3 regions of the Lysobacter sp. Soil_N_51 genome follow, and region 2 is predicted to be linked to each of the others. Evidence: riboswitches for the same ligand, from Rfam matches in the RefSeq annotation. Region 2 holds a riboswitch; each other region holds the start of a gene.

Region 1 (2,257 bases), on a different contig from region 2:
CGGTTGCACCTGCGGGTTGCCAAAGCCGGGGTAATACAGCTCGTTGAAGGTCGGCGCCTTGAACGCGGTGCCGTAGCTCGCGGTCAGCCGCAGCGATTCGCTCAGGTCCCAGCCCCACAGCGCGCTGCCGGTGGTTTGCCCGCCGAACTGGCTGTCGTCGTCGCGGCGCAGGCTGGCCTGCACGGCGTGCGCGCCGAAGCTCTGCTGCCACTGCGCGAAGGCGCCGCGCAGGATGCGGCGGTCGCGCGCGTAGGCGGTGTTGCTTTCCACTTCGTCGCGCTGCCAATCGAAGCCGGCGCTCAACAGGCCCGCGCCGATGCCGAAATCGCCCTGCACCGAGCCCAGCTGGCGACGGGTATCGAAGGTGCTCGAATACTTGCCGTTCCTGTAGGTGTCGCTCAGGTCGGCGCTGCGCCCGGCGTTGGCGGTCAGGGTCACCCGCTCGCTGGGTTTGTAGCGCAGCTTGGCGCCGGCCACTTGCTGGACGTTGTCGGCCTCGTTGTTCTGGCTGCCGTCGTAGCGGTTGTTGCCTTCGGCGCGGAACAGGCGCGCTTCGCCGTCCCAGTGATTGTTGAAGCGATAGCCGCCCTGCATGGTCAGTGAGCTGTTGCGATAACCGTCGCGGTCGGGCGAGTTGGTGAAGCAGCCCGCGCCGCCCGGCGAAGGCTTGCCGCGGCAGGCGTTGATGCCGTCGGTCTGTTCGTGCGCGGCGTTGATGGAATACCAGCCGCGCTCACCCTTGCCGGCCACGCCGGCGCTCGCGCGACGGGTCGCGTTGCTGCCGATCGACACGCCGAAACTCGGCGCGAACGGGCCTTGCGGGCGACGGGTGAAGATCTGGATGACGCCGCCGATCGCCTCGGAGCCGTACAGGCTGGAGAACGGCCCGCGCACGATTTCGATACGCTCGATCTGCTCGACCGGAATGTCCTGCAGCGAAGCGCCGCCGCTGGTCGCCGAGCCGATCTTGATGCCGTCGATCAGCACCAGCACGTGATCGGATTCGGTGCCGCGCAGGAACAGCGAGGTCGATTTGCCGGCGCCGCCGTTGTTGGCCAGCGAAGCGCCCGGGGTGCCGCGCAATAGATCAGGCAGCGAGGACGGTTGGCGCCTGTCGATCTCATCGCGATCGATCACGGTCACCGCCGCCAGGGTTGCGTCCTGGGTCTGCGCGGTGCGGGTGGCGGTCACTATCACCTGATCCAGGTCGACCGCGGCGGGCGCGGCGAACGCGGGCAGCGCGCAGAGGCTCAAGGCAAGGCTGACGCCGACGGTCGCGGCATGGCTGACGCCGACGGTCGCAGCATGGCTGACGCCATGCGCACGCAAGGTGGACGCCGGCGACGGCACACCTCGCAGGCAGGAAAAGGAACGGGTACGCAAAGTCACTGGCAGGTCTCCACGGCCGCGCCTCACCCGCGCGGTCCAGACAGGGTCGTGACATGCGGGGGATGCAACGCGGGCACGCGCGGAGGCACGACGCCCGAGACCGGCCCACCGCCTGTCGGTTCGCGCTCCGGGCCGGTCTCCGGGCTTGCGAGCGAAGCGCGGCCGGCGCGGTCGTTGTTGGACCGAGCGATGCCGCCTCTTCCGTAACGCGCCTTCCCGTGTCGAGACACAGTGGCCGATTGCGCTACGTCTACTCGCCTACCGTTGCGGGGGCAGCTCCGGCTTGAGCGCGCTGACGAACGACAGCGACGCGACCGGATTCCCGTTTCAATCGCCGAACCGTGTCGGCGATCACCTTGAGCGCGGGCATCTTAGCAGCGGCGTCCCACACAAACGCCACGGTATGGGCGTCGCCGTGTTCATTTAGGAAGTTATGGGCACATTTCGGACGCGTCTGATTCATCCACTTCCGACCGTTGCGCAGGATAGGCACATTCTTCGTAAACCGAGCCACGCCATGAGCGCAGCCCATGTCCGTCTGAGCCCCGCGCCGATCGTCCGCAGTCTGGTGATCGGTGCGCAGTCGAACATCGGCCGTGCGGTGTCGGCACGTTTGTCGCGCCGCCGCGGTGAGCTGATGCTCGCCTGCGGCGATCTGGCGGGCCTGGAAGCCACCGCGCAAGACCTGCGGCCGCTGGCCAAGTCGGGCATCGAGACCCATCAGGCCCTGCTCGAAGACACCGACAGCCTGCGCCGCCTGTTCGACCACGCCGGCCAGATCGACCATCTCGTCATCACCGCCAACGCGCCCTCGCCGGGCCTGCGCCTGGCCGAGCTGGACCTGGACGAGGTGCGGCTGGCGTTCGAA
Region 2 (2,257 bases):
GCGAGATCGCGCGCGGCCTCGGCATCGCCGCCGAGCACGCCGGCGAGCAGATGCAGTTCTTCGATCTTCTGCTTGGCGTAGGCCATCCAGTGGCGCAGCGGCGTGGGCAGTTTGCGTTCCAGTTCGATATCGGTCGGCACGTGCAGCAGCGAGCACGACGGCGCCAGCCATGTGGCCCGCGGGCCGGCGCGACGGGCGAGGCTCAGCGCGGCGTCGAGATCGGCGCGCCAGATGTTGCGGCCGTCGACCACGCCCAGGCTCAGCGCGCGTTGTTCCGGCAGTAGCGGCAGCAGGCTTTCGAGTTGCTGTGGTGCGCGCACCAGATCGACATGCAGACCTTCCACCGGCAGTTGCGCGGCGAGGGTGGCGTTGTCGCCGAGCGCGCCGAAGTACGTGGTCAGCAGGCGCCGCGGCGCATCGACTTCGGCCAGCGCGGCATAGGCGCGACGGAACGCGGCGCGGTCGGCGTCGTCCAGGTCCAGGGTCAGCGTCGGTTCGTCCAACTGCACCCACTGCGCGCCGGCCGCCTTGAGCTTGGCCAGCAGTTCGGCGTAGGCCGGCAGCAGGGCGTCGAGCAACTCGCGCGGGTCGCCGCCGTCGTTGCGCTTGCCGAGCTTGAGGAACGACACCGGGCCGAGCAGCACCGGCCGCGCGTCGAGTCCCAACGCCTGCGCCTGCGCCAGTTCGGCCAGCGGCTTGTCGCCGCGCAGGGCGAAGCGCTGGCCGGGTTCGAACTGCGGCACCAGATAGTGGTAGTTGGTGTCGAACCACTTGGTCATTTCCAGCGCGCGCAGATCGCGGCGGCCGTTCTGCACGCCGCGGGCGAGGGCGAAATAGCCGCCCAGCGGATCTTCTTCGAACGCCGCGCGGTGCGAGGCCGGAATGGCGTCGAACAACACCGCGTTGTCGAGCACGTGGTCGTAGAGTGAGAAATCGTTGCACGGCACGACGTGCGCGCCGGCGTCGTGGGCGAGGCGCCAATGGCGTTCGCGCAGCGAGGCGGCGGTGGCGTGCAGCGACTGGGCAGGCGTGTCGCCTTTCCAGAACGATTCCAGGGCCAGCTTGAGCTCGCGCCGCGCGCCGATGCGCGGGAAGCCGAGGTGGGTAACGCTGATCATGATGAGTACCTGCGATGCGTGGGCATGACGCAGGGCAACGAAGGAAACCACGGCCACGCCGGCCCGGCGCGATCAGCGCCCGGCTTCGCCGCGAACCTTGGCTTCGACCTTCGCCCCCGCGGGCGAACCGGCACCTGTCGCGCCGCGTGCGGGCACGAGGCGGTCGGATACCGGAGTCGGACGGAAGGCGAACCCTCCGGTCGCGGCAGGTCTTCGGGCTCGGGACTGGAAGCGAGAAGTAGAGTGCAGAAAAGTGAGAAACGAGTAGAAACCTAGCTCTTACTCGTTTCTCACTGCTCTGAACTCTACCCTCGCCCTTTGCCTAGTAGGGCCGCTTCCCAGGCGTACCGCCCAGTGCCAAGACCCGTTCGTTTCCCATACCGCTGCGGGGCAGCTCCGGATTCGCACCGGATTCCCTCTGGCCGGCCGCGGCGGTTGCCTTGGTCGGCGTGTCCCATCGCTTTATCTTTATGAAGCGATGTTCACCGTAACGGCGCCAAGGTACGCAGCGGGACCGGTGAAGTCAACGGGACCGGTTGAATCACTCGGCGCGGCGCGATCGTGGGATGCGGTTCGCGGGGTCGCCGCAGTCGCGCAGGCCGCCGCGGGTTTGCGCGTCATGGCCCCTGCGCGAGAACGCGCGAATCGGCCGGTTTTCTGCGGCTGGCGTTCATGCGCGGCCGCCGATGATGAAGGCCGTCTGTCGCCTGGTTGCGCGCACGCCGTCGTTGAGCTTGGCGATGGCTGCCGCTAACGTTTGCATTGGCGCAAGATGCGTGGCGCGGGCCAGGACGGTCCCGCGTGATCCCGACTCCCATGGGTGGAACATGCTTTTCAGATGGACGTTGCTGTGGCTGCTATGCGTGCTCGGGCTGACCGCCTGCGGCAAGGACGCCGTGCCGCCGCCGGGCGCGGCCGAGCCGATGACGCTCGGCAGCCAGAACGAGACCCCGAAGGTCGCGCCGGCGCCGCCGAGCGAGGCCGAAATCCTGCGCGGCACCTACTGGCCGCCGGCCAAACTCGACGGCGGCGTCGCCCGGATCAGCTGCGAATACGACTACCCCAGTTTCGGCGAAGGCGAGCGTTTGACCTCGCTGGATTTCTTCAGCCTGGTCGACGCGCTGTCGCCGTGCCAGGCG
Region 3 (2,257 bases), on a different contig from region 2:
TCAGGCCCCACGCGGCGCCGCCGGTGGTGTGGCCACCGAACTGCTCGTTGTCGTCGCGGCGCACGCTGGCTTCGAACGACTGGTTGCCGAAGCGGCCCTGGTACTGGAGGAAACCGGCCTTGTTGTCGCGTTCGAGTTCGTCGTACACGGTGTTGCTGTCGACCCGGTCGCGCAGCCAATCGAAGCCCGCGGTCAGCGTATTGCCTTCGAAGAGATTGAAATCGGCCTGCAAGGTCGCGCTGTCGCGATCGGTATCGAAGAAGCCGATGCGCTGCCCCGGAGAAACGCTGTTGGGAAAGGCGTGGGGGCCCTTGAGATCGTAATTCTGCGAACCATCGACATTGCGGCCCGCGCTGAGCTGCACATGCACCGTATCCGACGGACGCCAGTCGAGCTTGCCGCCGATCACCTGCTGCACGGTCTCGGAATAATTGCCGAAGTCGCCGTCGTAGGCGTTCTCGCCTTCCGCGCGCAGCGCCTGGCCTTCGATGCTCCACTGGTCGTTGATCTCGATGCCGCCGCGCAGCGACAGCGAATGGCTCTCGTAGCCGTCGCGATCAGGTTCGTCGGTGAAGCAGCCGGCGAACACCGGGAAGCCGGCGCCGCGGCAGGCGTTGATGCCCTGGGTCTTGCGGAAGCTGTAGTCGGCGCCGAACCAGCCGCGGCCGCTGCGGCCGCCGAAGCCGGTGCCGAATTCGATGGTGCCGTTGCTGCCGCCGCCGACATGCGCGCGCGGGGCGAAGCCCTGCTGCTCGCGGCGGGTGAACACCTGGATCACGCCGCCGATGGCGTCGGCGCCGTACAGGCTCGAACGCGGGCCGCGCACGATCTCGATCCGGTCGATCAATTCGAGCGGCAGGTCCTGCAGCGAGGCCAAGCCCGAGGTCGGCGAACCGATGCGGATGCCGTCGACCAGCACCAGCACGTGGTCGGACTCGCTGCCGCGCAGGAACAGCGTGGTGAGCTTGCCGGCGCCGCCCTGGTTGGCGAGGGTGATGCCGGCGCGGCCGCGCAGCAGATCGTTCAGATCGCGCGCCTGGCTGCGCTGGATGTCGCTGCGATCGAGCACCTCGACCGGGGTCAGCAGGTCGTTGACGCTGACCGCGGTGCGGTTGGCGGTGACGACGACTTCGTCCAGATCGGTGGCCTCGCCGGCGGGCGCCGCGGCCGCGACGGTCGGCAGGGCCAGGGCGATGGCGAAGGAAAGGTTCAGGGCACGCAGACTTGCAACCGGCATGGGGTAGCTCCAGCGCGCGCCGTGGCGCACGCGATTACGACAACGGAATGGGCGGTTGCGAAAGAAGGCGAGCGGGCAGCAAGGCGCACGAAGTGCAACAGCCGCCGCGATGCCCTCCGCATCGCAACCTGTAGCACCCCAAGGCCGGTCTCCGGACTCGCCAGCGGGCCGACGCGGGGTCGACTCCGGTCGCGGCGCCTTCCCGTGCCTTGCACAGTGGCGGATGCCGCGATCTGACTGGCTTACCGTTGCGGGGGCAGTGCCGGAATGGCGCCGGCTCGTCCGATCGGAGGAGGGCGTGTCACCGGCTTCCCGTTTCAACCCCGGCGGCGCAAGCCGTGGGGTCACCTTGAAGCGGTGCGCAGTCTACGCGATGCGGGGGGCAAAGTCCGGGCGGGCCCTCACCCCAACCCCTCTCCCGCAAGCGGGAGAGGGGCTTAAGGCGGCGTGGGGCTGAAAGTCTTCTCTGTCGGGCAGTCCAAAGCGCCCTGGCCGGGAGCCGGGCCAACCACAAGCTCAAGGATGTTCCCTTCTCCCGCCTTGCGGGAGAAGGTGCCCGAAGGGCGGAAGAGGGCACGCGCGCCGGCAACTGCCACGAGGTTCACCGCCGCCGACCGACGCCTTACAGCTCGGGAGAAGGGCTTAAGGCCGCATGGGGCTGAAAGTGTTCTCAGTCGGGCCGTCCACAGCGGCCTGGCCGGAAGTCGCGCCAACCACAAGCTCAAGCACGTTCCCTTCTCCCGCCTTGCGGGAGAAGGTGCCCGAAGGGCGGAAGAGGGCACGCGCGCCGGCAACTGCCACGACGTTCACCGCCATCGACCGACGCCTCACAACTAAGGCCAACCGAACCGGCCGACCTCAATCGTGGCGTTCTTCGCCGTCCTGATCGCCCCGCCGCTCATCGCCGCCGGACCCATCGTCGTCGTCATGCGCCGCCGGGCCGCCGTCGTAGGCGGTGTTGTCCTCGTGCCGTTCCTCGGCATGCATGGTCGTGTGCACCGGCGCGGCGGCCGGCTTGTT

Evidence for each region. A riboswitch is a leader RNA that binds a small molecule or an ion and turns the genes downstream of it on or off. The one in region 2 is predicted to bind cobalamin.
Region 1: linked by a shared signal. The riboswitch ahead of btuB (TonB-dependent vitamin B12 receptor) and the one ahead of metE (5-methyltetrahydropteroyltriglutamate--homocysteine S-methyltransferase) in region 2 are both predicted to bind cobalamin.
Region 3: linked by a shared signal. The riboswitch ahead of btuB (TonB-dependent vitamin B12 receptor) and the one ahead of metE (5-methyltetrahydropteroyltriglutamate--homocysteine S-methyltransferase) in region 2 are both predicted to bind cobalamin.

What each region holds. Positions count from the first base shown of each region.
Region 1 is NZ_JBDGLR010000005.1:503,050-505,306, reverse strand. Features, by position in the region: gene btuB (TonB-dependent vitamin B12 receptor) at 1-1,254, opposite strand, end outside; cobalamin riboswitch at 1,503-1,763, opposite strand; gene AC3A4T_RS11900 (SDR family oxidoreductase) at 1,907-2,257, shown strand, end outside.
Region 2 is NZ_JBDGLR010000006.1:87,113-89,369, forward strand. Features, by position in the region: gene metE (5-methyltetrahydropteroyltriglutamate--homocysteine S-methyltransferase) at 1-1,118, opposite strand, end outside; cobalamin riboswitch at 1,306-1,564, opposite strand; gene AC3A4T_RS12385 (COG3904 family protein) at 1,946-2,257, shown strand, end outside.
Region 3 is NZ_JBDGLR010000002.1:411,224-413,480, forward strand. Features, by position in the region: gene btuB (TonB-dependent vitamin B12 receptor) at 1-1,237, opposite strand, end outside; cobalamin riboswitch at 1,363-1,604, opposite strand; gene AC3A4T_RS04740 (TfoX/Sxy family protein) at 2,096-2,257, opposite strand, start outside.